Regions from separate parts of the Brevibacillus sp. genome, predicted to be linked through region 2. Evidence: riboswitches for the same ligand, from Rfam matches in the RefSeq annotation. Region 2 holds a riboswitch; each other region holds the start of a gene.
What was found. Region 2 has a riboswitch for S-adenosylmethionine ahead of DEP07_RS08140 (homoserine dehydrogenase). Riboswitches for the same ligand answer to the same signal wherever they lie in the genome.
Positions count from the first base shown of each region.

Region 1: linked by a shared signal. The riboswitch ahead of mtnK (S-methyl-5-thioribose kinase) and the one ahead of DEP07_RS08140 (homoserine dehydrogenase) in region 2 are both predicted to bind S-adenosylmethionine.
Region 3: linked by a shared signal. The riboswitch ahead of metK (methionine adenosyltransferase) and the one ahead of DEP07_RS08140 (homoserine dehydrogenase) in region 2 are both predicted to bind S-adenosylmethionine.

Region 1 covers NZ_DOTK01000045.1:133,330-144,192, reverse strand. The annotation lists gene DEP07_RS14000 (sigma-70 family RNA polymerase sigma factor) at 1-343, shown strand, start outside; gene DEP07_RS13995 (anti-sigma factor) at 340-1,557, shown strand; SAM riboswitch class I at 1,650-1,795, shown strand; gene mtnK (S-methyl-5-thioribose kinase) at 1,945-3,174, shown strand; gene mtnA (S-methyl-5-thioribose-1-phosphate isomerase) at 3,171-4,211, shown strand; gene DEP07_RS13980 (GNAT family N-acetyltransferase) at 4,365-4,928, shown strand; gene DEP07_RS13975 (ABC transporter ATP-binding protein) at 5,026-6,768, shown strand; gene DEP07_RS13970 (ABC transporter ATP-binding protein) at 6,797-8,893, shown strand; gene DEP07_RS13965 (MFS transporter) at 8,890-10,110, shown strand; gene DEP07_RS13960 (hypothetical protein) at 10,207-10,389, shown strand; gene DEP07_RS13955 (CAP domain-containing protein) at 10,541-10,863, opposite strand, start outside.
Region 2 covers NZ_DOTK01000034.1:928-11,790, reverse strand. The annotation lists gene DEP07_RS08150 (CapA family protein) at 1-589, shown strand, start outside; gene DEP07_RS08145 (hypothetical protein) at 691-843, shown strand; gene DEP07_RS08140 (homoserine dehydrogenase) at 877-2,139, opposite strand; SAM riboswitch class I at 2,219-2,329, opposite strand; SAM riboswitch class I at 2,478-2,583, opposite strand; cobalamin riboswitch at 3,284-3,481, opposite strand; gene DEP07_RS08135 (DinB family protein) at 3,647-4,162, opposite strand; gene DEP07_RS08130 (cyclase family protein) at 4,191-4,814, opposite strand; gene DEP07_RS08125 (Gfo/Idh/MocA family protein) at 4,871-5,857, opposite strand; gene zwf (glucose-6-phosphate dehydrogenase) at 5,962-7,461, opposite strand; gene DEP07_RS08115 (saccharopine dehydrogenase family protein) at 7,955-9,157, shown strand; gene kynB (arylformamidase) at 9,235-9,852, opposite strand; gene DEP07_RS08105 (AAA family ATPase) at 9,993-10,863, opposite strand, start outside.
Region 3 covers NZ_DOTK01000049.1:80,908-91,770, reverse strand. The annotation lists gene DEP07_RS15685 (S8 family peptidase) at 1-1,918, shown strand, start outside; SAM riboswitch class I at 2,097-2,197, shown strand; gene metK (methionine adenosyltransferase) at 2,330-3,541, shown strand; gene DEP07_RS15675 (polysaccharide deacetylase family protein) at 3,685-4,701, shown strand; gene DEP07_RS15670 (sensor histidine kinase) at 4,698-5,840, shown strand; gene DEP07_RS15665 (response regulator) at 5,876-6,583, shown strand; gene DEP07_RS15660 (glycosyltransferase) at 6,651-7,028, shown strand; gene DEP07_RS15655 (DEAD/DEAH box helicase) at 7,261-9,294, shown strand; gene DEP07_RS15650 (ComF family protein) at 9,291-10,148, shown strand; gene DEP07_RS15645 (TIGR03826 family flagellar region protein) at 10,234-10,665, shown strand; gene flgM (flagellar biosynthesis anti-sigma factor FlgM) at 10,798-10,863, shown strand, end outside.

The sequences.
Region 1 (10,863 bases), on a different contig from region 2:
GGTCAGGCCATGGCTGTTCAAGGTCGCTTACCACGCTTTTATCGATTGGCACCGCAAGCAAAAGCGCCGCCCGGTCGACTACATGGAAAAGATGCCGGAACGACCGGACGCATCCGCGAACGACCCGGCGGAACTGTTGGTCGCTCAGGAATTGTGGAAAGAGGCATATGCGCATCTGGAGCAATTGCCGCCCAAGCAACGACAGGTCATTTTGCTGTCAGCCATGCAATTTTCCTACGCGGAAATGGCAGAGGTGTTGGAGATCGAACTGGCGGACGTCAAACGCTCGCTGTTTCGCGGTCGGCAAAAGATGCGGAAGCTGTGGAAGGAGGAAGGGCCATGACGCACCAAAACGGTCATGATCGCGAGCAAAAGCTGCTCGCTTATTTGAGAGGGGAACTGACAGGGGAAGAAGCAAAGCGGCTTGGCGAGGAGCTGGCAGCCGATGAGGCATGCGCAGAGCGGCTGGAGCGGCTTTTGCTGGGCGAAGAAGGAGAGCAGCAACCACGGGAACTCGACGCGCTGGACGAGGGCGGGCACAGCCAGCTTTCCGAAGCGAAGCAGAGGGCGATTGTCCGGCGGGGAAAATGGAAAAATCGCTTGCTCAGTTCCGTGTACGCTTTTGCCATCCCGTTTGTAATTGGCGTGGTATTTCTGGGCGTCAACGGATGGGTAGGGTCGTCGATGCACGATGATCTGCACCGGGTAGCGAAGGACATGGTCAATTTTACGCAGCCGGGTGTCAGCGTGGGCAGCAGCGGCGCGCAGGTGGGACTGCTGTACGGCAGCATCCAGATGGAGCTTCGCGAGCGAGTAGGGGCGGACATCAAAAACGCAGGCCGCTTTGAAAGCACCAACGTGTTGTGGAACGTCAACGCCAAGCCGCAATGGACCAACGGAGTGAGGGAGCAAAAGCTGTTTTTCCGCTATCCGCTTCAAAGCGGGCAAAAACCGGACGCAGACGAACTGGCGCATTGGCGCACGCCAGCCTGGACGACTTTGGAGAAGCTCCCCGAAGGAACCGTTGCCCAGTTGGCTGTCTCTTTTGCTGATTTTTTGACGTACGAGCAGTATTATGAGCGAATCTCCCGCTACATCAGCTCCGCCAACCAGGATACGGTCTGGTTGGCAGTGGACACCGGAGTGGAAGCCAGGCACGAAGACCAAAAAGACGGCTACCTGCTCTTGGGGCCGGGAGAAGCATGGGGATTTGCGGAGCACGAGCTGAATTACGGAGCGGCTCCGATTCAGGTCAACGGAGAAGGAAGCCGACGGATGGCAGCCTTTTTGGGGGAAATGGCCTACCTTGTCGAGCAAAAAAGCCTCGCGCGCGACATGGGACAATATTTGGTCTCGCGAAGCGATCCGCAAGTCGAGGAGCGCTATCGCTACTTGCAGGAAAAAGGCGTTCGCCTCTACGGAGCAGTCCTGACCGGACCGACGAAGGAACTGCTCAAACTCAAGGATGAGAAGTCGATTACCGCTGCCTTTGTCGGCCAAATTGACTGGTGGAACTGGGATCGCCCGGCTGCTTCCGGCACTCAGCACGTCTGGTAGGAGAGAAGCGCGGTTTGCGAAAAAAGGGTGTTGACATCGTGGAACGGCAGGTTGTATGATTCAAACTAAATCAAAACCGCATACGTTTGGATACCTTATCCAGAGAAGGTGGAGGGACTGGCCCGATGATACCCGGCAACCGACACGACGCTATTTCAACGCGAGCAGCGGCTGAAACAAAAAGCGACGTGCACGGTGCTAATTCCTGCAGAAACAAAAGTGGTCTGGAAGATAAGGGGGACATGACACGTTTATTATACGTGGCGACAGCGACCTCTTTTCTTCGGGAAAGAGGTCTTTTTTGTGCGTTTGGACACGGATTCCTGACCATTTTGTCATTCCGTTCGAAATAGAGAAAAAAACGATTTGTGAGGGGAGTAATCAATCATGGCATACCGCGCATTGACTGAGCAGGAAGCAGTAGAGTACGTAAAAGGCTTGCCGGGTCTGTTTACAGAAGGAGCAGAGCTGACCAGCCGCGAAATCGGTGACGGGAATCTGAACCTCGTGTTCGATATCCAGGAGCCGGCTACCGGAAAAAAAGTCATCGTGAAGCAAGCGTTGCCGTTTGCGAGAGTCGTGGGAGAATCATGGCCGCTGACGATTGACCGTGCCCGCATCGAGAGTGAAGCGCTCCGCATCCAGCACAAATACGTGCCTGACCTGGTGCCGGAAGTATACCACTTCGATCAGGAGCTGGCGCTGACGGTGATGGAGAACGTAGGCGACCACGTCATCATGCGCAAAGGCTTGATTGAGGGCAAGCGCTACCCGCTTTTTCCGAAGCAGATCGGACGTTTTCTCGCGCAAACCTTGTTCTACACATCCGATTTGGGGGCGCATCCGTACGACAAAAAAGCGCTAGTCGGAACATTCATAAATCCGGAATTATGCAAAATCACAGAAGATCTCGTCTTTACCGACCCGTATGAAAATGCGCCGACCAACGACTTTAACCCGCTGATCCGCAAAGAAGTAGAGGCCATCTGGAACAACAAGCCGCTCAAGCTGGAAATCGCCAAGCTGAAATTCGATTTCCTGACTCGCGCAGAAGCACTTTTGCACGGCGATTTGCACACAGGCAGCATCTTCATCACCGAGAGCAGCCTGAAAGCGATCGACCCCGAATTTGCCTACTACGGGCCGATCGGTTTTGACATCGGTGCCGTTATCGCCAATCTGCTGCTCAACTACGCTGGTCAGCACGGCTTGCAAAATGACCAAGGAGAACGCGACTCCTACCGCGAATACTTACTGGAAACGGTTGAAGATGTCTGGAACGAATTTGTTTCCCAGTTTGTCCAGCTCTGGCACAAGCAGGCTAAAGAACGCAGCGCTCATGTCGAGGGCTTGTGGCAAAGCTACGTGAAACGACTGATTCAGGATACGGCAGGCTATGCCGGATGCAAAATTTTGCGCCGTGTGATCGGCCTGGCAGGAGTGGCTGATCTGAATGCCATCGCAGACGCCGAAAAACGCGCCGAAGCAGAACGACTGGCGCTGGCGATCGGGGAAGCGCTGATTCTCGGACGCAACGACATTGAGGAATCGACAGACATCACGGACATCGTCCGCAACGTAACCGCACGCTACTATCAGGAGGCAACGACAGTATGACAACCAGTACACAAACAACGCCAGTCAAGTGGGAAGACGACGTACTCGTCTTGCTTGATCAGACGCGTTTGCCAGTAGAAACGATTTATTTGCAGCTGACGACCGCCGAACAAGTATGGGGCTCGATTCGCCGCCTGGAAGTGCGCGGAGCACCGGCAATCGGCATGGCCGCCGCCTACGGACTGTATTTGGGAATCCGCGGCAGCGAAGCGCAAACGTATGAACAGTTTTGGCAAGAGCTGAACAGCCAGGCAGACTATTTGGGAACGTCCCGGCCAACTGCTGTGAATCTGTTCTGGGCGCTTGACCGGATCAAAGCACGCGTGCAACAAAACTCCGCCTTGCCCGTTGACGAGCTGAAAAAAGCTGTGCTCGACGAAGCACTGGCGATTCAAAAAGAAGACGCAGAAGTATGTCGCACGATCGGCGAACATTTGCTGACGCTGTTGCAAGACGGCATGGGCGTGCTTACACACTGTAATCCGGGTGCGCTGGCTACTGCTGCATACGGTACGGCTACCGCTCCTTTCTATTTGGCAAAAGAACGCGGGTGGGATTTGAAAGTATACGCCGACGAGACGCGCCCCGTATTGCAAGGCGCTCGCCTGACCGCCTATGAATTGCAGCAGGCTGGGATTGACGTCACCTTGATTTGCGACAACATGGCAGCTATGGTCATGTCGCAAGGCAAAGTGCAGGCCGTTGTCGTGGGAACAGACCGTGTAGCGGCCAACGGCGACGTCGCCAACAAAATCGGCACGTATGGAGTAGCCGTTTTGGCAAAAGCGCATGGCATTCCTTTCTATGTAGCGGCGCCGCTGTCCTCTGTCGATCTGGCGACGGCGACAGGTGCGGAAATTCCGATTGAGGAACGTCCGGCAGAAGAGATCACACACGGCTTGGGCAAACAGGTAGCACCGGATGATATCAAGGTGTACAATCCGGCGTTTGACGTGACGCCAGCCCAGTACATTACCGCAATTGTGACAGAGACGGGCATTTTCAAGCCGGAAGAGATCGCGAAAAGCAAACAATAGTCCGTCGTATCAGGAGCGTCTGCCTTTTTATGGCGGGCGCTTTTTTTCAGGAATAGATCGTCTGATTCTTGCTAAATTATGGAACCAGCCGCATAATCGAGCGTAAGAAGTTGCTTGCCCGTTGAAAGCGAATGAGAAGGAGGAGCGGTTATCATGAGAACGATCCCGATTTCCGAAGAAGCATTTCTCAAACAGTTGGAGTTGTCGGATGCCAGCGAAATGTTTTGGCTCACCGATACGAACCGATCCTACCTCAAAGAGTGGCTGCCTTGGCTGAATTACACGAAGTGCGAGGATGACACGAGCTATTTCATCCAAAGAACGATTCAACAGTATGACGACAATCAAGGGATTCACTACGGAATCTGGTATAACGGTCGGATGGCCGGGACTCTCGGTGTGCACAATCTGGACTGGATCAACAAGAAGACATCACTGGGCTATTGGCTTGGCGCCGGCTTTCAGGGCAAGGGGCTGATGACCAAAGCAGTGGCGGCGTATATGGATCACCTTGTTTTCGGTTCATGGAACTTGGAGAAAATCACGATTCAGGCGGCGACAGGCAATTCGAAAAGCAGAGCGATCCCCGAGAGACTCGGCTTTCAACTGGAGGGAATCCTGCGGCGCAATGAGTTTTTGTATGACCATTTTGTCGACCATGCCGTGTACAGCATGTTGAAGGAAGAATGGCAGGAAAGAGCCAGACAAAAAAGGTAGATTGACAAAGAAAATTCAGTCAATTACGATGAAGGAAGCAAAAAGGGGCTGCGCGATTCGCACGCCCTTTTTTGCTCGATAAAAAGAGGTGATTAGCTTGAAGACACTCAAGGAGCTATCCTGGTTTTTTCGTGCCCACTGGAAGCGGTACACGATCGGCATAGCCTTTTTGTTTTTCATCGACATTTTGATGCTCTGGCCGCCGCGGCTGATCGGCGAGACTGTCGACGCGATGCGCAACAGCTCTTTGACTGCCCAAGACTTGACGCGGACAGTCACGATTTTGCTCGCGCTTGGGGTCGGGCTGTACGCGATGCGCTTTGCCTGGAGGTATTTGCTGAACGGCGGCGCGTTGATTTTGGAGCGAACTTTGCGAGAGCGGCTTTTCGGGCATTTGACCCGGATGACGCCGTCTTTTTACCATCGCAAGCGTAGCGGTGATTTGATGGCTGTGGCAACCAACGACATTCCCGCCATCGAGCAGACGGCGAGTACCGGAGTGCTCACGCTGGTCGATTCGTTGTTCATGACGCTTTTGACGCTCGGAGTCATGGTGACCGCGATCGACTGGAAGCTGACGCTCGCCGCTTTGATTCCGATGCCTTTTCTGGCCTGGTCGACTGCCTATTACGGCCGCTTGCTGCATGAGCGCTTTTACTTGGCGCAGGAAGCGTTCGGCGAGATGAACGATCACGTCCAGCAGTCGATTTCCGGCGTGCGGGTACTGCGGGCGTTTGTGCAGGAAAAGGAAGATATTGAAGCCTACAGAAGAGTCAGCGAGAAAACGCTGGAGCGAAACGTCAGCGTGTCGCGGATCGACGCCCTGTTCGAGCCGACAATTGCCATCATTATAGGTTTCAGCTTTTTGATCGGGCTTGGCTATGGAACATACCTTGTCTTTACGAGCGCGATTTCTTTGGGGGAACTGGTCGCCTTCAACCTGTACCTCGGGCTGTTGATCTGGCCGATGTTCGCTTTTGGCTGGCTAGTCAATGTGTTGCAGCGTGGCGGCGCGTCCCACAAGCGTCTGTCCGAGCTGCTTGTGGAGCAGCCCGATGTGCACGAGGTTGACCATCCGATTGCGGCAGAGACACCCCATACAGTAGAAGCTCGCCACTTTTCGTTTGCCTACCCGGGCAGTGACAAGCTGGCGCTGTCCGACATTACGTTTTCTTTGGGCGAAGGGGAGACGCTGGGCATTGTCGGCCGGACAGGGAGCGGGAAATCGACCTTGTGCCGCGCTCTTTTGCACCAGTATGAAATGAAAAGTCAGACGCTGTTCGTCGGAGGCGTGCCGATTGAGGAGCTGTCTTTTGATACGTTGCGGCAAAAGATCGCGTATGTGCCCCAGGAGCACTTGCTGTTCTCCCGCACGATTGCGGAAAACGTCTCGTTCGGCAAGCCGGGGGCGAGCGAGGCGGAAGTGCTGCACGCGATGCGGCTGGCGGAAATGGAGAGCGACCTGATGCAATTCCGCGAAGGATTGAAAACGATGGTCGGGGAAAAAGGCGTGACGCTCTCCGGGGGACAAAAGCAACGAATCTCGATTGCCCGCGCCCTGCTGCTCGATGCGGGCATCCTCGTCTTGGACGATTCCTTGTCGGCGGTTGACGCACGCACGGAGGAGGCGATTTTGCGCCATCTGCGCCAGGAGCGTGCCAACAAGACGACGATCATTACGGCGCATCGCCTGTCTGCCGTCCAGCATGCCGAACTGATTCTCGTGCTCGATGAGGGGCGAATTGTCGAGCGGGGAACACATGCTGAGCTGATGCAGCAAAACGGCTGGTACGCCGAGCAGTATCGCAGGCAGCAGATGGAGCAAGACGTTGCTGGATAAATCGGCATAGAGGGAGGGAGAGCGTTTCGTGAGTAAAGAAAAAAGCTGGAAGCGGCTGGTTGAATTTGCCCGGCCGTTTCAGAAACAAATATGGGGAGCGCTGTTCCTGCTTTTACTTGGAACCAGCGCGGAGCTGGCAGGCCCTTTTCTCGCCAAGGTGATGATCGACAATCACATTTTGGCGATCCAGAAGCCGTGGTATCAGCTGGAAGAACGGCCGCAAGCGTCAGCCGAAAAAGCGGTCGCCATCCAGGATCGGTATTATATGCGCGAAGATGCGCTCCAGGAGGCGGGGTTGACTCGGGAAAGCGTCCGAGGCGCAGAAATGACCGTGCTTTCCGAAGGAGCTACGTACTATTTAATGGAGGGCAAGCTCAGTGAGAATGCCCAAAATACGGAAAAGAAGTTTGCGCCAGTCGAGCCGGAAAATGGCCGGGAGCGCTTTGCGGTAACGACGGAAACTGCTGACGGAACGGAAACGACGTTGACGGGCATCAAGCTGACAGCCGACGAAGTGCTGGCGCTGTATCAAAACGACGTGCAGCCGATCATCTGGCTGTCAGTCGGGTACGGGGCGCTGATTTTGCTGTCGGCGTGTTTCAACTACATCCAGATTTTGTGGTTGCAGACGACCGCCCAGCGCATCATTCAGCGCATGCGGATGAAGTTGTTCGTTCATTTGCAAAAGCTCCCGGTGTCCTTTTTTGACAAGACACCTGTCGGCTCGCTCGTCTCCCGCGTCAGCAACGATACCGAAGCGATCCGCGAGCTTTACGTGAGTGTGCTGGCTACTTTTGTCCAGAACGGCATTTATTTGGTCGGGATTTTGATCGCGCTGTTCGTGCTCCAGCCGCAGCTCGCTTTGTTTTGCTGTTTGACGGTTCCGCTGCTCGTCGCTTTGATTTATGTATACCAAAAGTACAGCTCGCGCTACTATGCGGTGATTCGGGCGAAGCTGGGCGACATGAATGCCACTATTAATGAAATGATTCAAAACATGACGATTGTCCAGGCGTTTCGCCGCGAAAAAGGCGTGCAGGAAGAGTTCGCGCAGGTGAATGAGAGCTACTTCAAGATGCGGATGAAGGAGATCAACCTGGAATCTCTTTTGCTGCGGCCTGCTGTCGACTTGATCTGGAAAATCGCCCTGACGGTGATCATCTGGTATTACGGTTCCGCGTCTTTTCACAGTGTCATCTCGTTTGGGGCGCTGTTCGCCTTTGTCGATTACATGGGACGTTTTTTCGAGCCGATCAACATGATCATGAATCGTCTGTCGCAAATGCAGCAGGCAACGATCGCCGCGGCTCGCGTGTTCGATATTTTGGATACGGCGCCGGAAACGGAGCAGGCCGGCAAGCAAATCGAGCGGCCGCGCGGGGAAGTCGTTTTCGACCAAGTATCCTTCGCTTACAACGAGGATGACTACGTGCTCAAAAACGTCTCGTTCACGGCAAAGCCTGGTCAGACGATTGCGCTAGTCGGTCATACCGGATCGGGAAAAAGCTCGCTGATGAACCTGCTGCTCGGTTTTTATCCGGTGACAAAAGGAAGCATTTTGATTGACGGGCAAAACATGCGCGAGATCGATACGCATTCGTTGCGCAGTCATGTAGGGCTTGTGCTGCAAGATCCGTTTTTGTTTACGGGTACGATCGGTTTCAATATTCGCATGTACGACGACACGATCTCGGATGAAGATGTCGTGCAGGCAGCCAAGGCGGTGCGGGCTGACGAATTTATTACCCGCCTGCCGAACGGCTACGAGGAACCAGTCGTGGAGCGCGGGATGACGCTGTCAGCTGGTCAGCGGCAACTCATCTCTTTTGCCCGCGCGCTGGCTGCCGATCCGGCCATTCTGATTCTCGACGAGGCGACCGCCAGTATCGACAGCGAAACAGAGCTGGCGATCCAGGAAGCTTTGCACGTCCTGTCGCGTGGACGTACGACGTTTATCATTGCCCATCGGCTTTCGACGATTCAGCATGCCGACCAGATTCTCGTCCTCTCCCGGGGAGAAATTGTGGAGCGGGGCAATCACGAGGAACTGATGGCGCAGGATGGACTGTATCAAAAAATGTACCAGCTTCAACAGGGCAGTGTTTCTGTTAAACTGGGTGGATAGAGGTTTTTTGGAGAGAAAGGAGCTTCAACACCATGTCTTCATCGCGCTACACCTTCTGGGTGTTGATTTTGGTGGTAGCCATAGCGGGACTGAGCCAAGGGTTGAGCATTCCGTTGTTGGCTGTGCTGTTGGAAAAGCAGGGCGTGTCATCTGTCATGAACGGACTGAACGCCGCCGCCCTGTACATCGGGATGGTATTGGTTTCGCCCTTGCTGGAAATTCCGCTCCGGCGGATTGGTTACCGATCCACGATTTTGTGGGGGATGCTGCTGCTTACCGTCGCGACAGGGCTGATTCCGCTGTTCAGCCATCTGGCCGTGTGGTTCGTGCTCAGGATGCTGATGGGGATCGGGGATACCAGCTTGCACTATTCGAGTCAAATGTGGGTAACGAAGATCGCCTCGCCGCAGACGCGCGGGCGCGACTTGTCCCTGTACGGTTTGGCGTACGGAGTGGGCTTCAGTATCGGGCCGCTGGGCTTGAATTTGTTGCCGCTGGGGCTGTGGGTGCCTTTTGGCGTGCTGCTGTTTTTGTACGCCATCGCTTTTTTGCTCATCTTGCGGATTCAAAACGAGTTTCCCGAAGCGATTGTGCAGGCGGAAAAGAAACAGAACAAGTACGCTACGGTTTTGCGCATCGGTTGGCTGTCCCTGATTCCGTCTTTCTTGTACGGATTCATGGAGACTTCTTTGAACGGCAGCTTCCCGGTCTACGCGCTGCGCACCGGGCTGTCGATTGAATGGGTATCGCTTATTCTCCCGGCGTTTGTGGTAGGCAGCATCATTTTGCAAATGCCGCTTGGCACTTTGAGCGATCGGATCGGCCGCAGGCAAGTTATGCTCGCTTGCGCCATCGTCGGCGGAGTTGCTTTTTTCCTGTTCCCGCTCGCCGGGGAAAACGTTTGGCTGATGATGCTTTTGCTGGCGATTGCCGGAGCAGCAGTCGGTTCATTTTATTCGCTCGGTTTGGCCTATTCCGCCGATATTTTGCCTGCGGCGATGGTGCCAACCGCAGGGATCATTGCCGGAATCAATTTCGGCGTGGCGAGCATTCTCGCGCCGAATGTCAACGGCGTGCTCATGGAGTGGTGGGAGCCGTGGACGATGTTTTGGGTAATGGGGGCGCTGCTGGTTGTTTTTGCCGCAGCCTGCCTGTTTGCGAAAAACAGCAAGTCGCAAGATACACAATGCTCGTTGCCTTTGCAAAAACAAGGGTGACAGGGGGCACGCCAGATCGCCATCTCTCGTGTTTGTTCGAGGGATGGTTTTTTTCTGCGGAAAAAAAGCATAAACGGGCGCAGGGGAGGGAAGCGTATGAATAAAGTAGAAATGCTTGTGGAAGGGGTTGACCCGATGCTGACTCCGTGCATATTCAAGCGGGGACTCGTCTGGATTTTGTTTTTCGTTCTCAGTCTGGTCGTTATCCCGTTCTTTTCTGACGAGGGCCAGACACCGCCCGCGAATCCTCCTGCTGCGAACGCTGCTGCCCAGCCGTAATGGCGGGGAACGATTTGGTGCAGCAAAGACAGCTGCGACTATGCTTGTAGACACGCTCGGTTACATGAACTTTGGGGCAGGACGTCGCGACGTTTTGCCCACAAAAAACACGCCAGGTCAGTCCTTGGCGTGTTTTTCTTGGCTATAGCGTTTATTTGGTGACGAAGTTTTGCGTGTAGAACGGCTGACCGGCTTTGATCACGACACCGACGCCCAATTGCTTGTAGTTTTGATTCAAAAGATTTTGGCGATGCCCGGAGGAGTTCATCCAGCCCATGTGGACTTCAATGCCGTCCAACTGGCCGTAGGCGATATTCTCTCCCGCATAGCTGTAGCGAATGCCCGCTTTTTTCAGGCGGTCAAACGGGCTTCCGGTCGTCGGCGAATTGTGGCTGAAATAATTATGCTGCGCCATGTCGTTGCTGTGCGCACGGGCGACGACTGCTACCTGCTCGTCCCACGTCAGGACAGGCA
Region 2 (10,863 bases):
TGTGGAAGCCTTCACTCCCGTCGTGGTGGAGCGAAACGGCATCAAGCTCGCCTTGCTCGGATTCAGCCGGGTCATTCCCGAAGTCAGCTGGTTCGCCACGGAGAAACAGCCTGGACTGGCTGGCTCCTATGATTCCGCCAAAGCCGTCCAAGCGATTCAACAAGCAAAGGCACACGCTGATCTCGTCGTCGTGATCGCCCATTGGGGCAAGGAACGGGAAGACTTTCCCGTCGATCACCAAAAAGAATTGGCCAAAGCTTACATTGACGCAGGAGCAGACTTGATCGTCGGTGGTCATCCTCACGTCCTGCAAGGCTTTGAACGCTACAACGGCAAGTGGATTGCCTACAGTTTGGGCAATTTCATTTTCACCCGCTCGACGGAGCCAAAAACGTGGCAGACGATGGTACTGCAAGCAAGCTGCACAAAAGACGCTTCCTGTGAACTGACGATGCTCCCGTTCCATGCCGAGCTGGGACGAGCGGTACCGATGAATGACACGGATGGGGCAGCGCTTCTGCAACGAATCGAATCACTGTCGGAAAACGTTCAGATTGAAGCCGATGGTCACGTACAGGCACGCTCATGATAAATGAGGCGTGCCCGTTGCCTTTTTTGGCGAAACTTTTCCATATTGCTTTCGTAGACCATAGTAGAACCACTTTTTCCAGCGAAAAGGAGGCGGCACATATGACCGGATTGATTATCACCGTATCGGCGATCGGCCTTATTATACTCTGCAGTTATTTCATGACCAAATGGGAAAAAGTCGTCTTCCCCGGCAATCAGAAAAACGGGCCTTCAGATACCGATCAACAGCTCTCGGATAAAAAAAGCAAGTAGAAAGGATCAGCGCTGATCTAGACAGACTGCGAGCTATGCCGATTCGATCAGCGGGAAGCAGCGCACGGAAAGTCCGAAGTCACTTTTCAGCACTTGCTCATGCTCTGCGCGAATACCTGTAACGATCAAGCCCGCGCGCAGCACACCGCCCAAGTCGAATTGCACCTTCAATTTCGTCACGTTCACGCCAGCCTCCCGCAAGAAATGCAGCACGCGATCAGGTGTGGCGGCGATACACGAGCCTTCCAAATAACACAGCACCCGTTCGTCTTGCCCTTGCTCCAACTGAGCCGCGGCATTTTTTTCTGTCCAAACAGGATGCGGCGTAAATGGCTGGGTCAACAAGTAAGCCAAATCTTCAACGACAGCGCTTGCGGTCGGCAGTTCGCCTGCACCCCGGCCCGTAAACAACAGGTCGCCCACGATGTTCCCGGAGAGCTGCACCGCATTGAACGCATCCTGGATTTGCGCCAACGGATGGGCAATGGGCAGCACAGTCGGCTGAACCGATAGGCGGATGCCTTGCTCGGCTTTTTGTGCCTGGGCAATCAGCTTGATCCGGTAACCCAGCTCGCTTGCGATCCGGATGTGTCCGGCAGACAAATCGGCGATTCCTTTACGCACGACATCCGCAAGCGGCAACGACTCCCCGTACACAAGCTGCGCGAGAATGTACAATTTGTACATGGCATCGAAACCTTCCACATCCGAACGCGGATCAGCTTCCGCATAGCCCAGCTCCTGCGCCTGCTTCAGCACTTCCTGATAAGAGAGCTGTTCCGCCTCCATTTTCGTCAAGATGAAGTTCGTCGTCCCGTTGAGAATACCGCGAACTCCTTGGATGTCATTTGTGCGCAAAAACTGCCGCAGCACACTCAAAATCGGAATCCCGCCAGCTACGCTCGCTTCATAAGCCAGATGCACCTGATGCTGGTTAGCCAGATCGACAAGCTCAGGGCCGCGTTTGGCGAGCAGCTCTTTGTTCGCCGTTACCACATGGCAGCCTTTTTCAATCAGGGCACGCACGTAATCATACGTAGGCTCGACACCGCCCATTACCTCCACGACAATGTCCACATCGCTTTTTAGCACATCCTCAAAATCGGTAGTCAAAAGCGCAGGATCAACCTGAACCGCCCGTTCTTTTTCCGAATCGCGAACCAATGCTTTGACAATCTCGATCCGTTTGCCCAACCGCTGCGCCAGCTTCTCCTGTTGCGAGCGAATCGTTTTGATGACGCCGCCCCCTACTGTTCCCAATCCCAGCAATCCTACTTTGATTACACCTGCGCTCATTATTACCACCTCATGTCATGTTTTGGAAAAATAAGAAAAACCTTCTTGCTAAGAAGAAGGTTTGGCATCAAGGTCCTTCTCCTTATCTCCCAGAACGATTTTCGTCCTGCAGGAATTGGCACCTTGTCACAAACTGCGTAACGGTTGCCGGGCTTCATCGGGCCAGTCCCTCCACCTCTCTAGATAAAGAAAACTATGAATTTTTGTTCTTTGCTAGATGTCAGTTCTCTCTTGTCTTTGAAATTGGGCAAATGTTTGCCTCGTTCCCACTTTTTCATACATCAAAAAACCTTCTCCGCTAAGAAGAAGGTTCGTCTTGACTGCTACGAGGCACCCGCTTCTTATCTATCGAGACGAAACGTCCCGCAGGAATTGGCACCTTGTCGCAAAAGCAACGGTTGCCGGGCTTCATCGGGCCAGACCCTCCACCTCTCTGGATAAGAACTATGATTTGCTATTGAGCCTATTCTAAGAAATTCCAATGCATTCGTCAACACAATTCTTTTTGTTTGCTGACAAGACTCGCAAGCAGGAAGACAGAACGGCAACCCCCTCAGCAAAGCAGCCGTTTCCACGCGCAAACACACTTTCCACTTCTGCCATGTTGCAGCAAGCGCACGTAACGATTCCTGCTTCGCTTTCCTCTGGCACTTCTTTTTCTTCAACATAGCCGCACCATGGACATATGAAAAGCTGAACCACGCCACTCCCTCCTTTTTCACGGCGACAATCTGGCAACGATATCCTTAAAAAGGCTCCGGTTCGCAAGCTTGCGATCCCTCACATTCGTACAAGATCTAGTCAAGTTGAATTTAATCGCGAGTCATCGTAGCCTCTTTGACAGGTAGATCAACCGCGAGACGCCCTGGTCCATTCGACGAACCGCTGCAAGCGAGAGGCAGCTTCAGCTCAGCTCTTTCGATTTTAGCCGCTTCTATCGCGAAGCTACTCCAGCGCCTCGATTAATCGCATCAATTTCGAGACAAGTTGCCCCCTTCGACAGACCACACCAATCCCCCAAACAAAAAAAGCATTTTCCGACGACCGATACGATCGTTAGAAAATGCGCAAGCAAAGAGAAACGTATTCGTCCCCCTGCTGTCATGGCGAGTCCTCTAACACCTCCCTATCTCCCGTAGGTCCATCAGTGTCGTCGAAACAGGCAGGTCTCCTGACTTTGGGATCATCGTCTGGCGCTGCCTTCCCCATCCAAGTCTGGACAAGTGGCCTGTATGCGCAAAACTCCCCTCTTACAGTGGCGGGACCGTGTCGGATTTGCACCGAGCTTCCCTATTATCCTTGCGGCGATATACCTCAAGGAACCTGTTCCCACATATGAAATTGGAAAAATCACTACTGTTATTGTACCCTACCATTGCCGAGATAGGGAGGGCGAGTTGCGAGCGGCAGCGAAAAGATAGCGAGGAACACGCAGCGACAGCTGGAAAGCGAAAAACGAGTAACGAAAAGCGACACACAGAAAGCGAAACAGCGGGCTTCTCCCGGCTTACAGCGAATACCGTTCCCGCAAAATTCTACAGTGGTGTGCCTCGTGTCCGGCGATAATATAGGCCAATGTGCGTGCCGACAGCTTATTGCCATTTGCTGTGCCCGTTCTCGTCCACGCCTCGGCAGCGATCCCCCGCAGTTGGGCCAGCGTCGACTGTCGCACAGCGTTGTATTCTGCGAGCAAATCCGCCAGACTGCGCTCCTGATAGAAGCCTTCTGCTACATACGTATTTTCATCGAACCCCGCCAGCTCAGTCTGATCCCCTCTGGCGATTCTCAGCAAGCGATAGCTCATGATTCGCTCGGTATCGATGATATGGCCCAGCACTTCTTTTACCGTCCATTTGCCCGGAGCGTAGCGATGATCGATTTGTTCCCCTGTCAATCCGGCGAACATCTCCCCTGTCTGTGCTGCCTGTTGTTCGAGAATCGTCAGCAGATCACCTTCTGGCACTTGACTGACGTAGGTAGCAAAATAATCTTGGTACTCCTCCCGGTTTGGGCGAATCAGCATGCTCATGTCCTCCTCGGCTTCTCTCTATTTATCCTTCTTGCCAGCCTTCAAACAGCAGCACCCGCGCAGGAGCTGCATCTGTTCCTACAAGCTTCAGCGGAGCAGCCACCATAAAGTAGAGGCCCGGTGGCACATCGCGCAGACGCAGCCCTTCGATCACGACGATACCTGCGGCAAACAGCGTTTTATGCGTCGGATGCCCCTCTTGGCTCCGTTCAATCCCCAAAGCATCCGTGCCAATTCCCCGTACGCCTTTTTCAGCCAAATAAGCAGCGCCATCGTGCGCCAAATAAACAAATTCAAACGAAAAGGCGTCGTCTTGCGAATTTTTCGTTTGAAACAGGAGAAACTCTCCCGGGGCGATATCAAACTTTTCCAGCTCAGCCCGGCCAATCTGGTCCTCAACGTGCGTCAAGTCAAGCACACGGCAGTTCCCGACCAGTTTTTCCAGCGAGATGCTCTCAAATGTCTCTCCATCGTTCACCATGTGCAGCGGCGCATCTACGTGGGTGCCAGAGTGCACATCCATATCGATTCTGGACTCGGTTACGTACCCATTCGTAACCGTCTGTATTTTCGGTTGCTTTTCCGGCTTGTTCTTGTACACCGTCATGCCTTCAAAGATTGGTGCCGTCACATCGAACATTCTCATCGCGTTTTCGCCCCCCTTGTCTTCCTGCTTTTTTATGATTTAGCTGTTCCCTTCCTTCAACGCGGCAAATCAGCAGGGTACACAACACCGATTTGTCTTCGCGCTTCGTCCATGACCTCCATGGTCCAGCGGGAAGCTGTATGTGAATTTGTCTCTGACTCTCTCAAGCCTGCCTCAGCCAAGCGAATGAACTCTCTGATCTCATAATGCATCGTTTTGGGCGTCTGGGGCCTGGTCACATCCTCGACCCTCCCGTCGCGGTAGCGAATCTCGATACGCGTGAGATGGTTGATTTTATCGATCACCATCGTCGCGTCCTCCCCCTGAATCTCCGCAGGCTGGTACGAAGTCGTGATCTTGGAAAAGCTGATGACGGCATCCATATTTTCGTACTTCAACAGCATGCTGCCCTCGCCATCTACCCCTGATTGCAGTAGAACGCCTTCCGCCTTGACCTGTTCTGGCTTGCCAAACAGCACAATCGCAGGATAGAGACAGTAAATCCCGATGTCCAGCAACGCTCCGTTGGAATAGGCGGGATCAAAAGCTCGCATAACCTGGCCCTGTCGGTAGGCATCGTAGCGGGAGGAATACTGGCAGTTGCTTGCGATATATCGGCGAATGGTGCCGAGCTTGGGCAAATGATCCCGGACTGTAGAAAAATTGGGCACGAGGGTCGATTTGACGGCTTCCATGAGCAGCACATCATTTCTTTTCGCTGCCGCAAGCATGGCTTCGACTTCTGCCGCGTTAGAAGCAAACGGCTTTTCGCACAACACATGCAGCCCCATGTCCATGCACAGGATCGCCTGTTCCGCATGAAAGCAATTGGGGCTTGCGATGTAGATAGCATCGATGGTTCCGCTCGATGCCATCTCTTTTATATCCGTGTATACAAAAGGGGCTTGGTATTTTTCAGCAAATTCCTGGGCGCGTTCGCTCGTCCGCGAATAGACCGCCTGAAGAGAAAAGCCTTCGACGGTCAAACCTGCCTGGATGAACTCATCTGTAATCCAGTTGGTGCCGATTACGCCAAAACGCATGAATCGCTTCCCCCTTCTTTTTCACTTGACTCACCCCTGGCTTGAGCCAGTCTCAACCCGAAATGAGCAAGACACTCGCATAAGCCGAGGTGTACAGTCAGCCATTACCGATGCACCGGCTCCGGCTCCCTCTCTTCTACTTCATCCAACCACCAGGAAAATCCTTCCGCTTGCAGCAATTGTTTCGCTGCATCCGGCCCGTATGTTCCCGCTTCATACGAGACAAGCGGTACGAGATTGCGCTCAAAAGCCGTCAAGATTGGCTCTACCCATTTCCACGACAGGCGCACTTCATTCCAATGGGCAAAATAGGTCGAGTCTCCACGCAGCGCATCGAACAAGAGGCGTTCATAAGCCTCTGGGACGTCCTTCTGCCCGGAACTGAAATCAACGGTCACAGGCTCAATCTTTCCGCTATTGGCCGGATTCTTACTATTCAGCTGCAAAGCGATTCCTTCCTGTGGATTCACATGAATGATCAACAAATTCGGCGCTGTCTTTTCCTGTTGCTCCCGATACAGCTGCTCCAGCGGGTTTTTGAACTCAATGACGATTCGCGTCGACTTTTCCTTCATCCGTTTCCCTGTGCGAATGTAAAAGGGCACTCCGCTCCAAAACGGGTCGTCAATCCAGACTCTGGCTGCGATATACGTCTCCGTCATCGAGGTCGGCGATACTCCCGGCTCTTCCCGGTAGCCTGCCACCGGAACTTCCCCCATGCTTCCTGCGCGATACTGCCCCCGCACGATGTTTTTCGCCACTTCTTCAAGCGCCAGCGGCCGCACTGCTTCCATTACTTTACGTTTCTGCGCGCGAATGTCTTGCGCCGTAATCCGCTTGGGGATGTGCATGGCAACCATCATCAGCATTTGCAGCATATGATTTTGCAACATGTCACGCAGCGCCCCAGCCTGTTCGTAAAAACCAGCCCGCTCTTCTACCCCGACCGTTTCGCTCGCTGTGATCTGTACGTTTGCAATGTGACGATTGTTCCAGAGAGCGGCGAAAACGGGATTGGCAAACTCCAACGCCTCCAAATTTTGCACCATCGCTTTGCCCAAATAATGGTCGATCCGGTAAATTTCTTCTTCGGAAAACGCTTTGGCCAGCTTCTCATTCAAGTCTTCCGCCGATTGCAGATCGCGTCCGAACGGCTTTTCGATGATCAGGCGCTTCCAGCCGGCAACAGAGCCGAGTCCGCTCGTCTGGATATTGGCAGCAATCACCTCGAAATACTCAGGGGCAACCGACAAATAAAACATCCGATTTTGCGGAAGCTTGCATTCGTCCTCGCGCTGCTTGACCCGTTCCAGCAGTGGCGTGTAAGCTTCTGCTTTCGTCACATCGACAGCCGCATAAGAAAAGGCTGCCAAAAATCGTTCAAGCTGTGCCTGATCAATCGCATCTCGCCGGGAAAACTCCCGGATCGACTGCTCCACGCTGCGAACAAACTCCTGACCAGACCAAGCTCGCCTGCCCACACCGACAATAGAAAAGCTGCCGGGAAGTTTGTCATCTACGTATAAATTAAACAAGGCCGGATAAATTTTGCGTTTTGCCAAGTCTCCTGTCGCGCCAAAAAGAACAAAGCTCATCGGTTCCATGTGTGTTTCCATCCTTCCGTACACTCACGATGCGGAATGCTTCGTTGGTTTACACCGTTATTATTAGAGAAATTCGCTTTATTATCAAGACAACTCTGCTTGACGAGTGCACCTCGACTTTTTCATGAAAGTGGATACAACCGCTTGCGGTCAACACTTTTCGCAACCCGCAGAGAGGAAAAACCGAGGCGTAGCTGTTTGCTGGAAAGACAAGTCCCATCCCCGAAAAAGAATTGCGCTTCGATATTCACTGTCGCGCATGGGACGTGAGGAATGCTTCATATACATGTACTATTCACCTTGCTTTTTCAATCGTTTGGTGAACAATCAAAACGAAAAAGGAGGTTTCTCATGGTGCTTTCCTTGCGTCCCCGCGAGCCGATCGATGATGCCCTGGCGGGAGTCCGCCGTTCATCGTCCATTTCGTTATTTTTGCAAAAATGGCTGTTTCGAATGCGAAGATAGCAGATTTGTCACCAGGGAGGAGGACTCTATGCGAGTCGCAATCTTAGGAGTAGGTGGAGTCGGACAAGTAAGCGCGTGCGAGTTGATCAAATCCCGTTTTGTCACCAAGCTTGTCCTGGCCGATATAGCCATCGGCCCGGCAGAAGAACTGGCCCAGGAGCTGCGCCGGGAGACGAATGTGGAAATCCAGGTAAAATGTGTGGATGCCCGCGACGTGTCCAGCGTCCAATCCATTTTGGGCGACATCGACCTTTTGCTGCACATCGGCTTGCCAGAAAACAACCTGGCGGTGATGCAGGCTTGCCTTCACACACGAACTCATTATATTGATACGGCTTCTTGCGGCCCGCAATGGCTGCAGCAGCAACTGTCCTGGAACGACCGTTTTCGGAAAGCAGGTATTTTGGGAATCATGGGGCTCGGGTGCGACCCCGGTTTTTCGAACATCGCCGCACGATACGCTGTAGATTCGCTCGATGAAGTAGACGCCATTCTCATCCGGGATGGAGATAATTCGGTAGTGGATTACGACGGCTTCTGCTCCTATTTCAGCCCGCAGACAGCCATACAGGAATGTCTGGCAAAGCCCAACTTCTGGACTGCGGCAAAAGGCGAACAGTATTTCCCGACACCTTTTGCCAACAAAGAAGAATTTGAATTTCCGGAGCCGATCGGCTGGCTGGACTGCTACAACGTGGAGCATGAAGAAGCCACTACGCTCGGCGAGACGATTGGACGGGCAAAAGGCTGCAAATACGTCGACTTCAAATACGCCCTGCACCCCGATTTCGTCAACACCTTGAAAGTGTTGCGCTATCTTGGGCTGGACAGCGATGAAGAGATTGAAGTAAAAGGAGTGCGCGTTGCCCCGCGCGACGTGGTCGTAACGACGATGCCCAAACCAGTAGACCTGGCAGGCAAAATCCACGGCTACTCCAGCGTCGGCGCGCTCGTCAAGGGCAGAAAAGATAACAAGCGAAAAGAAGTTTACGTCTACACGATCGCCAATCATGACGAGGTTTTCCAAAAAACCGAATTTCAGGCAACGATTTGGCAAACCGGCATCCCGCCTGTCGTTGCCGTTGACATGATGGCAGAGGGACTGCTTTCGATGACAGGCTGCATACCTCCAGAGCTGATCGATCCGATCCCGTTTCTCGCCAGACTGAAAGCGCGCGGCATGAATTGGGACGTCATTGAGAAAACTTCCCCCCTCTTGCAAATCACGTAGAGCGTAAGTTGAAATAAAGTTAGGAAAAAAACCGTTCATGCCGCTTTAAGGTATGAGCGGTTTTTCATCGCTACAGCCTATCGGCGCAGAACAGCCCGCACAGGACTTCCATCAGCACCAGCCAAGGCGAGCGGCAGTGCGATCAATTCATAGTCGCCAGGCTCGATGGCATCTAGCCATAACCCTTCCAAAATATAAATGCCATGCTGGTGCAGCCCGTGGTGGGCAGGCAGCTCCTTGCTCTCTAGCGGATCGACGGAAGGCACGTCCAGGCCAAGCAGCCTGATTCCTTTTTCTGCCAGAAACGGCGGCAAATCAGGACGAAGGTAGCAAATCTCAGCAGGAAACGTCTCGGGTTCGGACCACGACATGGTTTTGAGCAACAATCGGGTTACCCCTGACAAGTCGATTCCCGCCAGATCATCCGCTCCGATGCTTGCACGCCCCGACACATCGACTACTCTGGCTGCGCCTACGTACAGATCAAGCGGCAATTCCAGCGTCGTTTTCCCGTGATCATCAAAATGAAACGGCGCGTCCACATGCGTTCCCGTGTGAATGCTCATCACGAGCTTCCCGACATTGACGGAGCCGCTTTCTGATTTGGGCCAGTTCACGGTGTACTGAAAAGCTGTGTCCCCCGGCCACGTCGGCGTAGCTTTTGTGAGTGGTCGAGATATATCATACAGCTTCATGTCGATTCCTCCCATTCCTTGCTGAATCAGCTCGATTACCCTCAGATTATAGAAAGACAGTCGTTGCGTCAATATTCTTTCTATTTCAAGAAAAACGGCAGGACCCCCTCACGTTTTTCAAGTGAGTCCGGTCCTGCCAGTCAAATGCGCCGATGCATGTCCAAATATTGTGCGACAGCCGCATAATGTCCGTCTCGGTTGATTTCTTGCAAATGTTCTTTGACCGTCCGCAGCCACTCGATCGTCGTCGGCCGAGTGGCTGCGATCGATTCGCGCAAATCGCTCATCTGAATGGGCCTTTCCACCCCTTTGGTCAAAAAATCGTGCAAGACTTGCTCGGTAGCAAGCTCAACTACGTACTCAATATCCGCTCCTGAATAAAATTCCGTCCAGCCTGCCAGTTGCGCGTAATCAATCGGCTCGGCGGGCCTGCCTCTCAGCTTCAACCGGAAAATTTCTGCCCGCGCAGCCCGATCCGGCGGACTGACAAACAGCATTTGCGCAAAGCCGATTTCCCGCAACCATGCGATGTCCAGCTCCCAGGGAACGGTAGTCGCTCCCATAAGGAACAGCCCTCGCTCAGCCTGCTGCCACTCGCCCAGTTTCGCAAGCCATGCAAATTCCGTATCCACCTGCTTCTGATAGGCGATCTGTTGCCCTTGTCGCCCGTCCAGCTCGTCCCAAAAGACAAGCAGCGGCTTATTTTGATAGCTGTCTGCCTCCGCAACAGCAGAAAAGGAAGACTCAGCGAGATAGGACATAACGTCGCTTCCTGCCGATTGCGCTATCGGAAAAAACGGAACGCGGCACTCCTCTGCCGTCGCTTTAGCGAGCAATGATTTGCCACAACCGGATGGGCCGTAAAGCAAAATCCCTCCCCGCTCTCCCCTTTCATGTACCACGCCTTGCTGTGTCAGGGCAGCGAATGTGTTTACGATCACTTCTTTTTCAGCTTGCAACCCGCCAACCGAATGATAGCCGGTCGTAAAGTCGGGCAACGCGCAACCATGC
Region 3 (10,863 bases), on a different contig from region 2:
GGTCCTTTACCAGTCGAATACAGGGCCGGAGATGAATCTGGTGGCACCGGGGCTTAATGTGTATACAACCAAGCTCGGCGGCAAATACGGTTCAGTTTCCGGAACATCTGTAGCGGCGCCTCAGGTAGCAGGCGCGGCTGCTCTCATTCTGGCTCGTCATCCCAAGCTGTCTGCTCTCGACGTCAGGCAGATGCTTTATCAGACGGCGACAGATATTGGCGAAGGCGGCTGGGATCGGCAAGCGGGCTACGGTCTTCTGGACGTAAACAAGGCAGTGCGCAGTGCGCTGTCCAGCGACTTTTTGGAGCCGAACAACGTTTTGGAGAGAGCCAAGGCGTTTCCGATCGAAGCGCAAGTCCGTGGCAATCTGGGGCCAAACGATACGGTTGACTGGTTCAAGATGGACGTTCCTTACGATGGAAAAGTAAGTCTCACCGCATCCGTAAACTCAGGCGTATCTTCAGCCATGTCAGCGACTTTTTATCCGGCAAATCGTCAGCCGGTCACTTACTATATCGGGAACGGGGATACGATAACGGTTCCTGCAAAAGCTGGGCGAATGAACATCAAGCTGGTGAGAAACGGTGGAGTTAATGCGTTTACTTATGTGCTGACGAGCAAATTCACCATCAACCCGGATCGGAATGAACCGAACAATACGATGGCTACGGCAAGGCCGCTGGTGGGCAACCAGATCAGCGTGACGGGCAATTTCCATGAGGAAGGGGATCAGGATTGGTTCTCCTACTATGTCCGCGAGTACGGGCATATGGACGTGACGGTCACACCTGATAACAAGCGGGTGGACTTGGTACTTGCCATCGGAAAGCAAGAGCCGGGAAAAAATACGGTCTGGGACCCGGTATACGATAACAGCGACAGGGATAATCCTTCCGAACGTGCAAGCAAGGACGTCTCGCCAGGAAAATACTACATTCGCATCAGCGAGTATCAGCAAAATGCAATGAACGGCGAATATCGCCTCGATCTCGCCTTTACCCCGTTGAAAAAAGATGGGAACGAGCCGAATAATACGTATAGCAAAGCTGCTCCGCTTGCCAGTGGAGGAGTCATGTCAGGAACCATTCCGGCGTCGACAGATTCAGACTGGTTTCAATTTACATTGGATGCGGAATCGTACGTCACAGTTCGCGCTCCGTTCATCCCGGTAGCAAGCGGGTTTCACATCGCCCTTTACAATGAGAAAAACATGAACGTGGCGCTTGCTTCGACAACCGAAGTGGCAGAGCGGTCAGACCAAGGCAGTGAAATTTTCGGCATACGGCTGCCTAAAGGGAAGTATTTCGTGCGCATGAGCAGCATCGTGCCTTTCAAGTACGATTCCTACAAATTGACGCTCAGCCCGCAGCCGCTCATTTCCGGCTATCGGGATATTTCTAACCACTGGGCGCGTGCGCAAATCGCCAAGCTCAGCGACAAAGGCATCATCAAAGGCTTCGACGACGCAACATTCAAGCCGGATCAGGCAGTGACCCGCGCCCAATTTGCGACCATGCTCGTTTCGACGATGCGTGTCACCGGCTCGAAAGTAGCCAGTATGTACACGGGCAAGGACGTCTTTTCCGATTTGCCAAAAAAGCACTGGGCGTACAACACCCTTGGGGTAGCTTATCAGCTCGGAGTCTTGAAGGGGTATCCAAACAGTCAACTCAAGCCTGATCAGGCGGTAACGCGGGCCGAGATGGCCACCATGATCGCCAGGGCGAAAGGGGTAGCTGTGAATAGCCGCAGCGTGTCCTCTTATCGCGATGTTCCGGTCAACTACTGGGCATCGCCGGCGATCGAGGCTTTGACGCAAAAAAAGTGGCTGAACGGATATGGCAAGACCTTCAAGCCTCAGGGAACCGCTACGCGGGCCGAGGTTGTTGTATTGATCGCCAAATCGTACCAAGTATAAAGAGGCTTGACCAGCTTGTGCAAAAGGCGCTGTCCATGCGTTACAGTCATCATCGCTCGCTTCCCGCAGGCGATTTCATCAACGTTTTGTACAGGCTGGCCTGCTTCGAACCGGAGTTGTGGGAAAAGTCTATTGACACCACCCCGAAAAACAATTATTCTATAATCCGTAATGGATACTCTTATCCAGAGCAGGCGGAGGGACTGGCCCTATGAAGCCCGGCAACCGACTAGAGCGGTGCTAACCAGCAGGACGGAAATCTGTTCTGGCCGATAAGAGGATGAAGGAAGCTAAAAGCGCTCAAACCTTTTCCTCCGAAAGATGGAAAAGGTTTTTTATTTGCGTTTACGTCGATAAAATCCTGACTCGGCTACCAAACTATTTGTATGAGGTCAAAGGAGGTATTTTCTCATGGCTTTGCAAAAAGGTCGTCGTCTGTTCACATCTGAGTCTGTAACCGAAGGACATCCGGATAAAATTTGTGACCAAATTTCCGACTCCATCCTGGACGCCATCCTGTCCAAAGATCCAAACGCTCGCGTAGCGTGCGAAACTTCTGTAACGACAGGTCTGGTTCTCGTAGCGGGTGAGATCACAACCAACACTTATGTAGACATTCAAAAGCTGGTTCGCGAAACCATTCGTGAAATCGGCTATGATCGCGCTAAGTTCGGCTTTGACGCTGACACTTGCGGTGTTATCACAGCAATCGGCGAGCAATCCGCTGACATTGCACTGGGTGTAGACCAAGCACTGGAAGCGCGCGAAGGCAAAATGACTGACGCTGAGATCGAAGCGATTGGTGCAGGTGACCAAGGTCTGATGTTCGGCTTTGCTTGCAACGAAACACCTGAGTTGATGCCATTGCCGATCAGCATGTCCCACCAACTGGCTCGTCGTTTGACCGAAGTTCGCAAAAACGGCACACTCGCTTACCTGCGTCCTGACGGTAAAACACAAGTAACAGTTGAGTACGATGGAGACAAGCCTGTTCGCATCGACACGATCGTTATCTCTACTCAACACGCTCCTGAAACAACTTTGGAGCAAATCAAACAAGACCTGGTTGAGCATGTAATCAAACCAGTAGTTCCAGCTGAACTTCTGGATGCTGAAACCAAATACTTCATCAACCCAACTGGCCGTTTCGTTATCGGCGGACCACAAGGGGATGCTGGATTGACTGGCCGCAAAATCATCGTAGACACTTACGGCGGATACGCTCGTCACGGCGGCGGCGCGTTCTCCGGTAAAGATCCGACAAAAGTAGACCGCTCCGGTGCTTATGCTGCTCGCTATGTTGCGAAAAACATCGTGGCAGCTGGCTTGGCTGACAAGTGCGAAGTACAAGTAGCGTATGCGATTGGTGTAGCACAACCAGTATCCATCGCAGTTGATACTTTTGGTACAGGAACTGTTTCCGAAGAAGATCTCGTGAAACTCGTTCGCAAACATTTCGACCTGCGTCCAGCTGGTATCATCAAACAGCTCGACCTGCGTCGTCCTATCTACAAACAAACAGCGGCTTACGGCCACTTCGGACGCAATGACCTGAATGTTCCTTGGGAGCAAACAGACAAAGCAGAAGTTCTGAAGCAAGAGGCTGCTCAACTGGCAAAATAAGCACGGCAAAGAAAGAGCCTGGTAAAAGCTACTGGGCTCTTTTTGTTATGGGAAGAAATTTCCAATTATTGGTGAATCCTGATCAAAGGGAAAATGTAGGACTGTGTCGAATCTCCTAGTGAGGAAGTGAAGGAGGGGTTTCTTTGCCGAACAAAAGGCTCTTCCTGACAGTGTTTATCAGTTGTTTACTGTTGGTTGTGACGATATTGGGGCTTGGTGATTTGTACCAGTCAAAAAAGAATGCGCAAAAAGTGCAACCTTTTCCCCAAGTCGATACGTCTATAAGCATAAGCGAGACGGAAAACGCTGAGCCAAACGTCACGCGAAACGAAAAAGCAACGGTAAAGCCGCAAAAGTGGTATAACAATCAAGTCGTCGTCCTGACGTATCATCATGTGACAGATGCTGCAGGCCAACGTTACGTGATTGCGCCCGAACAATTCGCAGAACATATGGCATTTTTGCACGAAAATGACCTGCATCCCATTACGCTGGATGAGTTTTTGCGCTTTGTCGATACCGGGAGCTTGCCGACAGAAAATGCTGTCCTGATTACGTTTGATGATGGCTACGAAAGTTATTATACGAAGGCTTTTCCGATATTGCGTACATACGGCTACCCGTCAGTGAACTTCGTGATTGCAGGACGCTTGCGAGATGTAGCCGAACGAAAACGGGAGAACATGACGACGCCACTCACGCGTCAACAAGTCATGGAAATGCTTCACTCTGGCTTGGCTGATATTGGTTCCCATACCTACAGCCTGCATGAAGAGGAAGCGCGGAATGAATGGGGAGAGATGGGACCAGAGACTGCTCCCGTCTACTTGCAGGATGTAAAGCGATTAGAAAATGAAAAAGAATACAGGGATCGGCTCTATGTTGATTTCAGTATGTCTCGCGCAGGTTTGCACGGTTGGATGAGCAAGGACATTAAGGCGATTTCACTGCCTTTTGGCTACACGAATCCGATCGTTTTGGAAACAGCCCGACAAGCAGGGTATGAGTATGTGTTTACTTCTACGCCCGGTTTCGCCAAACGAGGGGTAGATCCTTTTGCCATCCCACGCAATGATGTGGGTCTGCGAGACGTAGATGAGGTCAAACTCCAACAGCTGTTCACGAAAGCGAAAAAAGAGTTCGAAGGAGAGCAATCATGAACAAAGCGATCGACATCAGCGTGCTGGATGGGGTGATCAAGAGAACCATTGAAACAGTAGAAACAAGTAAAACGCAAATTTTTGATATAGCCGAAGATGCAAGACAACAAGGCAACTCGCTAAAGTTTGATTTGCATGAGCTGAGGCAAGAAATTTCCAAAGTAATCCAAAAGGTCGATGCGTTGGAATTGGCCTATCGAAAGTCGCGCAACAGGCTTGTGCAGGTCAGCCGCAACTTTCACATGTACACGGAGGATGACATCCGTATCGCCTATGAAGAGGCAAGCCGCATCCAGGTGGAGCTTTCCATCTATCGCGAGCGGGAAAACAACTTGAAGCGCCGGCGCAATGATCTGGAGCGGCAATTGCGTACATTGGAGGAAACGATTGTACGCGCCGAGAAGCTTGTATCCCAGATGGGTGTGGTGCTTGGCTACCTGACTGGCGACCTGAGCAAGATCGGGGAAGCGCTGGAATCGGCCAAGCCGCATCAACTGATGGGGTTGAAGATCATTCAGGCGCAGGAAGAAGAGCGCAAACGTGTCGCGTGCGAGATTCACGACGGTCCGGCTCAATCGATGGCAAACGTCGTCTTGCGCTCCGAAATCGTCGAGCGCATGTTGAAAAACGAACGTATTCTGGAAGCGCAAATGGAGCTTCACGAGCTGAAAGAAATGGTTCGGTTAAGTTTGGCTGATGTAAGACGGATCATTTTTGACCTTCGTCCGATGGCTTTGGACGACCTCGGCTTGGTTCCCACTTTGCAAAAATACATTCAGACGTGCGAAGAACGTATCCGGGCTTCGATTGATCTGGTAGTATTTGGTGTGGAGCCACCGCTGCGCAGTTCCGTCAAGGCTGCAATCTTCCGGCTTGTTCAGGAGTGCCTGAACAACGTGGAGAAGCATGCAGGAGCTTCTTCGGTACAAGTGAAGCTTGAGTTTCTTCAGGAGTCGCTGAGTCTCGTCGTCAAAGACGATGGCGTTGGATTCGATCTGGAGAAGCGCATGGCAAACGGAAATTCCTTTGGACTGTTGGGAATGCGCGAGCGTGTGCAGCTGCTGGAAGGCAATGTGGACCTGCAATCAGCTCCGGGTGAGGGAACAAAGGTTATTTTCCAAATACCGTTAAAAATATGAACCGATACAGAATTATGTACACAGGGGGATGAAACATGGATAAAAGACAGCAAGAGCTCCGCATCGTGATTGTGGACGACCACCAATTGTTCCGTGAAGGAGTCAAGCGCATTTTGGAAATGGAAGATGACTTCAAGGTCGTCGGAGAAGGAGCGGACGGCGGAGAGGCTGCTTTGCTCGCCGAAGAGCACAAGCCGGATGTTTTGTTGATGGATATCAATATGCCAAACATCAATGGCGTCTCTGCTGCGGAAAATGTAATTTCTGTGAGTCCCTCTACGCGAGTGATCATGCTTTCTATTCACGATGATGAAGGATACGTTTACCGCACGTTGCGTTCCGGTGCATCGGGCTATTTGCTCAAAGAAATGGGCACCAGCGATCTGGTGGATGCCGTGCGCGTCGTAGCAAGCGGCGGCGCTTACATCCATCCGAAGGTAACGGGCAAGCTGATCGAGGAGTTCCGTCGTCTCAGCGAGCATGAAGGCAGCACAGAGCGAAGCTTCTCCGTGGATGATTCGCAAACGATCGATCCAAAAGTGATCGAGTCCCTGACTCGCCGCGAGCGGGAAGTGCTTCAACTGATGGCTGAAGGAAAGAGCAACAGGGCGATCGGAGAATTTTTGTTCATCAGTGAGAAAACTGTGAAAAATCACGTCAGCAGCATTTTGCAAAAGCTGAACGTTCAAGACCGCACGCAAGCGGTTGTCATCTCGATCAAAAACGGATGGGTAAAACGGTAGAATCCGTATGAGCGTCCAGTTGGCACCCTGTTCAAGCTGTTCGGCATACCTTTGTATAGGAGGGGGTATGACCGTGATGGAAGAACTGGTTGTATGGCTACTGGCGGCATTTGGCTTCTCCTCATTGCTGGTGATGATCGCTGATCGATGGGCCAGTCGAATGGACGGCGTGACAGAGCTTTCGCACGAGCATTACCGCTTGTTGGTGCACAATTCGGAGCAGGTGCTGGAGCGGGCGGTCAGAAGTTTGCTGTTTCGCTCCGAATGGAGTGGCAAGCCTGTCCGGATTACTTTGATAGATGAAGGATCTACCGATGATACATCCCGGATGCTATCGATTTTGACTCGCGAGCCGTACTGCTGTGGGTTGCCTGTAGCTGACAGCCAAGCGGAGCTGGTGGGAGCTATTGTAGTTGATCTGCGGAACAAGCAAGAAGGAGCCTGATGTTTTTGTTTTCAGGCATATGGATGAACGAAAAGGACTGTCGAGGACATCGGCAGTCTTTTTTTGTGTTTGTGTGAAAAATGTCTCGGTCCTTTTCCTGACAGTCGATGGGGCTGCTTGCGGTCAGCGAGACGGTGATGCTGCGTTTTTGCTCGTGAAAAAGATTTGCTGACCCGTCTTGTCTTTTTGCAAACTGATGGTAAGAGGACAGGTGGGGAGCGGGGGAAGGCACATGCGCGAGTTTTTGCTGTACATCAAATCGGGCACAGAAGCAGTGTCGTCGGTTCAGACGTATGTGACACCGAGCTTTGCTGTCGACCAATCTTTTTGGCAGGAGCGAGAGAGCTGCATTCTGCACGTCATCGGCAAGACGTCATCGCTCGCTTTGGCCTTTTCCTTGCGGGAGCAAATAAACGAATACATACGCAAGCGGCTGGCAGAGCGGCAAAAGCTGACGGATGGAGTGGTCGCTGAGCTGCGGCATTTGGCTGTGGGGAAGGTTCGGGAGGCGAGTGTGCTGTATGGGCGGGAAGTGACCGACAGGGAGCGGGATGACAATCAAGTTTTCTGGCCCAGTGCGTTCGCTTGCATGAGGCAGCCGCCAAAAGACTGGTTTGCATGGAAGGTTGTAGAGTTCAGATGCGAAGTGCATGCTTGTCAAAAGGATGCTGAATCAGCAGGAGGGTACAAGATTTTCCCGCGCCATTCATTGCTTCGAAGAACTTCGCTCACAGCGGATGGAGCGAGCGCAAGCGTTCTCGGCAAACTGCTGGATGGACGAGCGCTTCTCTGGGAAGAGATCGAGACGCTTTTGTGCAAGCGAGGGGTAGAAGTTGGCGATTTGGCAGCTGCGCTGCATGAAGGAGTCCTCGCTGGCAAAGTGCAGTGGCTTCCAGGAGTGCGCATGGGAGTCGTCAGCAATTGGCGGCGCAAGCGACTGGTGCTTTTCTGTGAGCGATGCGGCAGCGAGGGCAGAGCGTTGCAGCTGATATACTGCCATTCGTGTGAGCAAGGCTGCGCCTACTGCACGATATGCCTGGGAATGGGCAGGAGCAAGTGCTGCACGCCGTATATGTTGATTGCGTCAAGTGCCTCAACTGCCGTTGGGAGAGAAACAGGCATGGGGCAGTCGGCCAGGCTGGAGTGGACAGGGCGCTACTCGCAAGATCAGGCGAGAGCTGCCGAACGCGCTCGGCGGTTCGTAGCGGGCTCACATCCGGGGCGGTCGGAGTTTTTGATTTGGGCAGTGTGCGGGGCTGGGAAAACCGAGCTGCTCTTTCCTTCTGTCGCTGAGGCACTTTCGTCGGGAGGGCGTGTATTGATCGCTACTCCGCGAAAAGACGTAGTGCTGGAGCTGGCTCCGCGTATTCGGCGAGTGTTTCCCGAAGCGCGTGTAATTGCTGTCCATGGCGCCAGTGCCGAGAAATGGGAAGAGAGCGATATCACGATTGCAACGACCCACCAAGTCATGCGTTATCATCGCCGCTTCCTGCTGGTTGTACTTGACGAGGCCGATGCTTTTCCTTATCACAACAATCCTGTGCTTTATCGGGCGCTGGCGAGAGCCGTACACGAGACGGGCAAGCTGCTCTATTTGAGCGCGACTCCCCCGCTCTATTTGCAAAAACGGCTCGTTTCAAACGGTCGTTCAAAATCAGCAAGTTCCGCGGCATTGCCGCTTGCTTCAGCCACTCATGTGCTTTTACCCGGTCGCTACCACGGCAAGCCATTGCCTGTGCCTGAGATTCTCACGATCAAAGGGTTGCACAAGCGCGTTCGGACGAAGCGAGCGGTGCCGCAGATGACAGATGCAGTCAAGCGTTCACTGGATGCCGAGCGGCAAGTTTTCGTCTTCGTTCCCCGCATTGACGACGTGGACGTGGTGCTTGCCTATTTGCAAAAGGCGATGCCGGATCGGTCGGAACAGATGGCGGGCGTCCACGCCTCCGACCCGTTGCGCGAAGAAAAGGTGCTCGCTTTTCGCAACAGACGCTATACGCTCATGGTGACAACCACGATTCTGGAACGCGGGGTCACCATTCCGAAGAGCGATGTGCTTGTCGTAGGAGCGGAGGCGCCCGTCTTCGATGAAGCCTCTTTGGTGCAAATTGCGGGGCGCGTGGGCAGATCGTTCGATGACACGGCAGGCTCTGTGCTTTTCTTGCAGGCTGAGCGCGCTGCGGCCACGAAGCTGGCAGTCAGGCAAATCAGCCGGATGAATCAATTGGCGAAAAAGCTTGCGGAAGCTGGGGGGGATAATGCGTGACAATCCAGTCATGTGTGGCTTGTGGCGGACATTTGAATGCCCTGCAAAGAGAAGGGATTGTCCGCAAGCGTGCGCGATCTCTTTCCAGTTCAGCCGCTACTTACCCGGTCGTATATCGTTTGCTGCAAAAGCTCCAGGTGTGTGCAGGCTGCTTGGAAGCCCTGCCGTTCATCGGAGAGCAGATTTGTCGTCAGTGCGGGCGAGACATGTGCAGCGAGGTCATTTGTCGCGATGGATTGTGCCGCGATTGCGTAGATCGAGCGAGCGTGCCGTTGTCTAACAACCGCAGCCTGCTCCAATATGACGAGAAAGGAAAAAGTCTGGTCAGCCTGTTCAAATACCGTGGGGATGAGCGATTGGCTAGTTTTTTCAGTGCGCTTTTAACCATCGCGATTTACCGCTACCATACGCCTTCGCGTTTTACTTGCATCACGACTGTTCCGCTTCATCCAACAAGGCTTCGGGAAAGAGGCTTCAATCAGGTGGAGTTGCTTGCCAAAGCTTTGGGACACGCCATAGGAGTTCCGGTCAAAACGTTGCTGGAGCGAACGAAAGCGACAGAGAAGCTGAGCAAGCAAGGCGGGCGCGTGCATCGCGAGGAGAGCATGAGAGATGCTTTTGCGTGGGCGCAAGGGGCTGTGCTTGCAGACCTATCCTCCGCTTGCTCTGGCGGGATCGCGCGAGCCAAGGTCAAGGGCGGGGCGAATAGTCCTGTAATGTCCGGCACTCCTCTGCGAGTTCTCCTGATCGACGATATATATACGACAGGCTCGACTCTTCGTTCTTGCGCCAGCACGTTGCGAGCACACTTGGGAACAGTTTGTGAAATTTACTCCTTGACAATATACAGATAGCCAGTTTGGTAAAATTACGTTATCATGGAAGCAATCAGCAGTTGCGAACCAAATGAACTTTCTGGATGTTGAAGGGGTTGTTTCTATGTCTCTGGGCAAACTGGCAAACTGCTCGCGGTGTGATGCTTTATTTGTACAAACAGTCCGTGACATTTGCCCCAAATGCTATCAACAAGTGGAGCAGGAATATGAAAAATGCGCCCGGTTTCTGCGCAAGCGCGAGAATCGCGGAGCTAATATTCATCAGGTGAGCGAAGCTACTGGTGTGAGCGTGAAGCAAATTACGAAGTTTATCAAGGAAGGGCGCATTTCTGTAGAAGGCAACCCGGAACTTGGTTACCCATGCGAAATTTGTGGAATTTTGATCCGTACCGGAAACATGTGCGACTCGTGCATGAAAGACTTGAAACACGAGATTTCGCAGCAGCTTGAAGTGGATCGGCGCCTTGCAGAAGATGCTCGCGCACGTCAGGCGGAAGCAGCCGCTTATCGAAGAAGGAAGAATACTGACGAATAGTTTTGCGCAAAAAAACTAATCGTCAATCAGGAAATTGCCGATGATACTACTAAGAGGTATCATCGGTTTTTCTTTTGATAAAGGGACGTGTTCCCATGAAAATGTCCGGTGGATTGAGAGGATGGTAATCAGATGCGGATTAATGAACCGAACCGTGTCGGGATGATCAACGCCTACAACAAGACGAGCAACAACCAG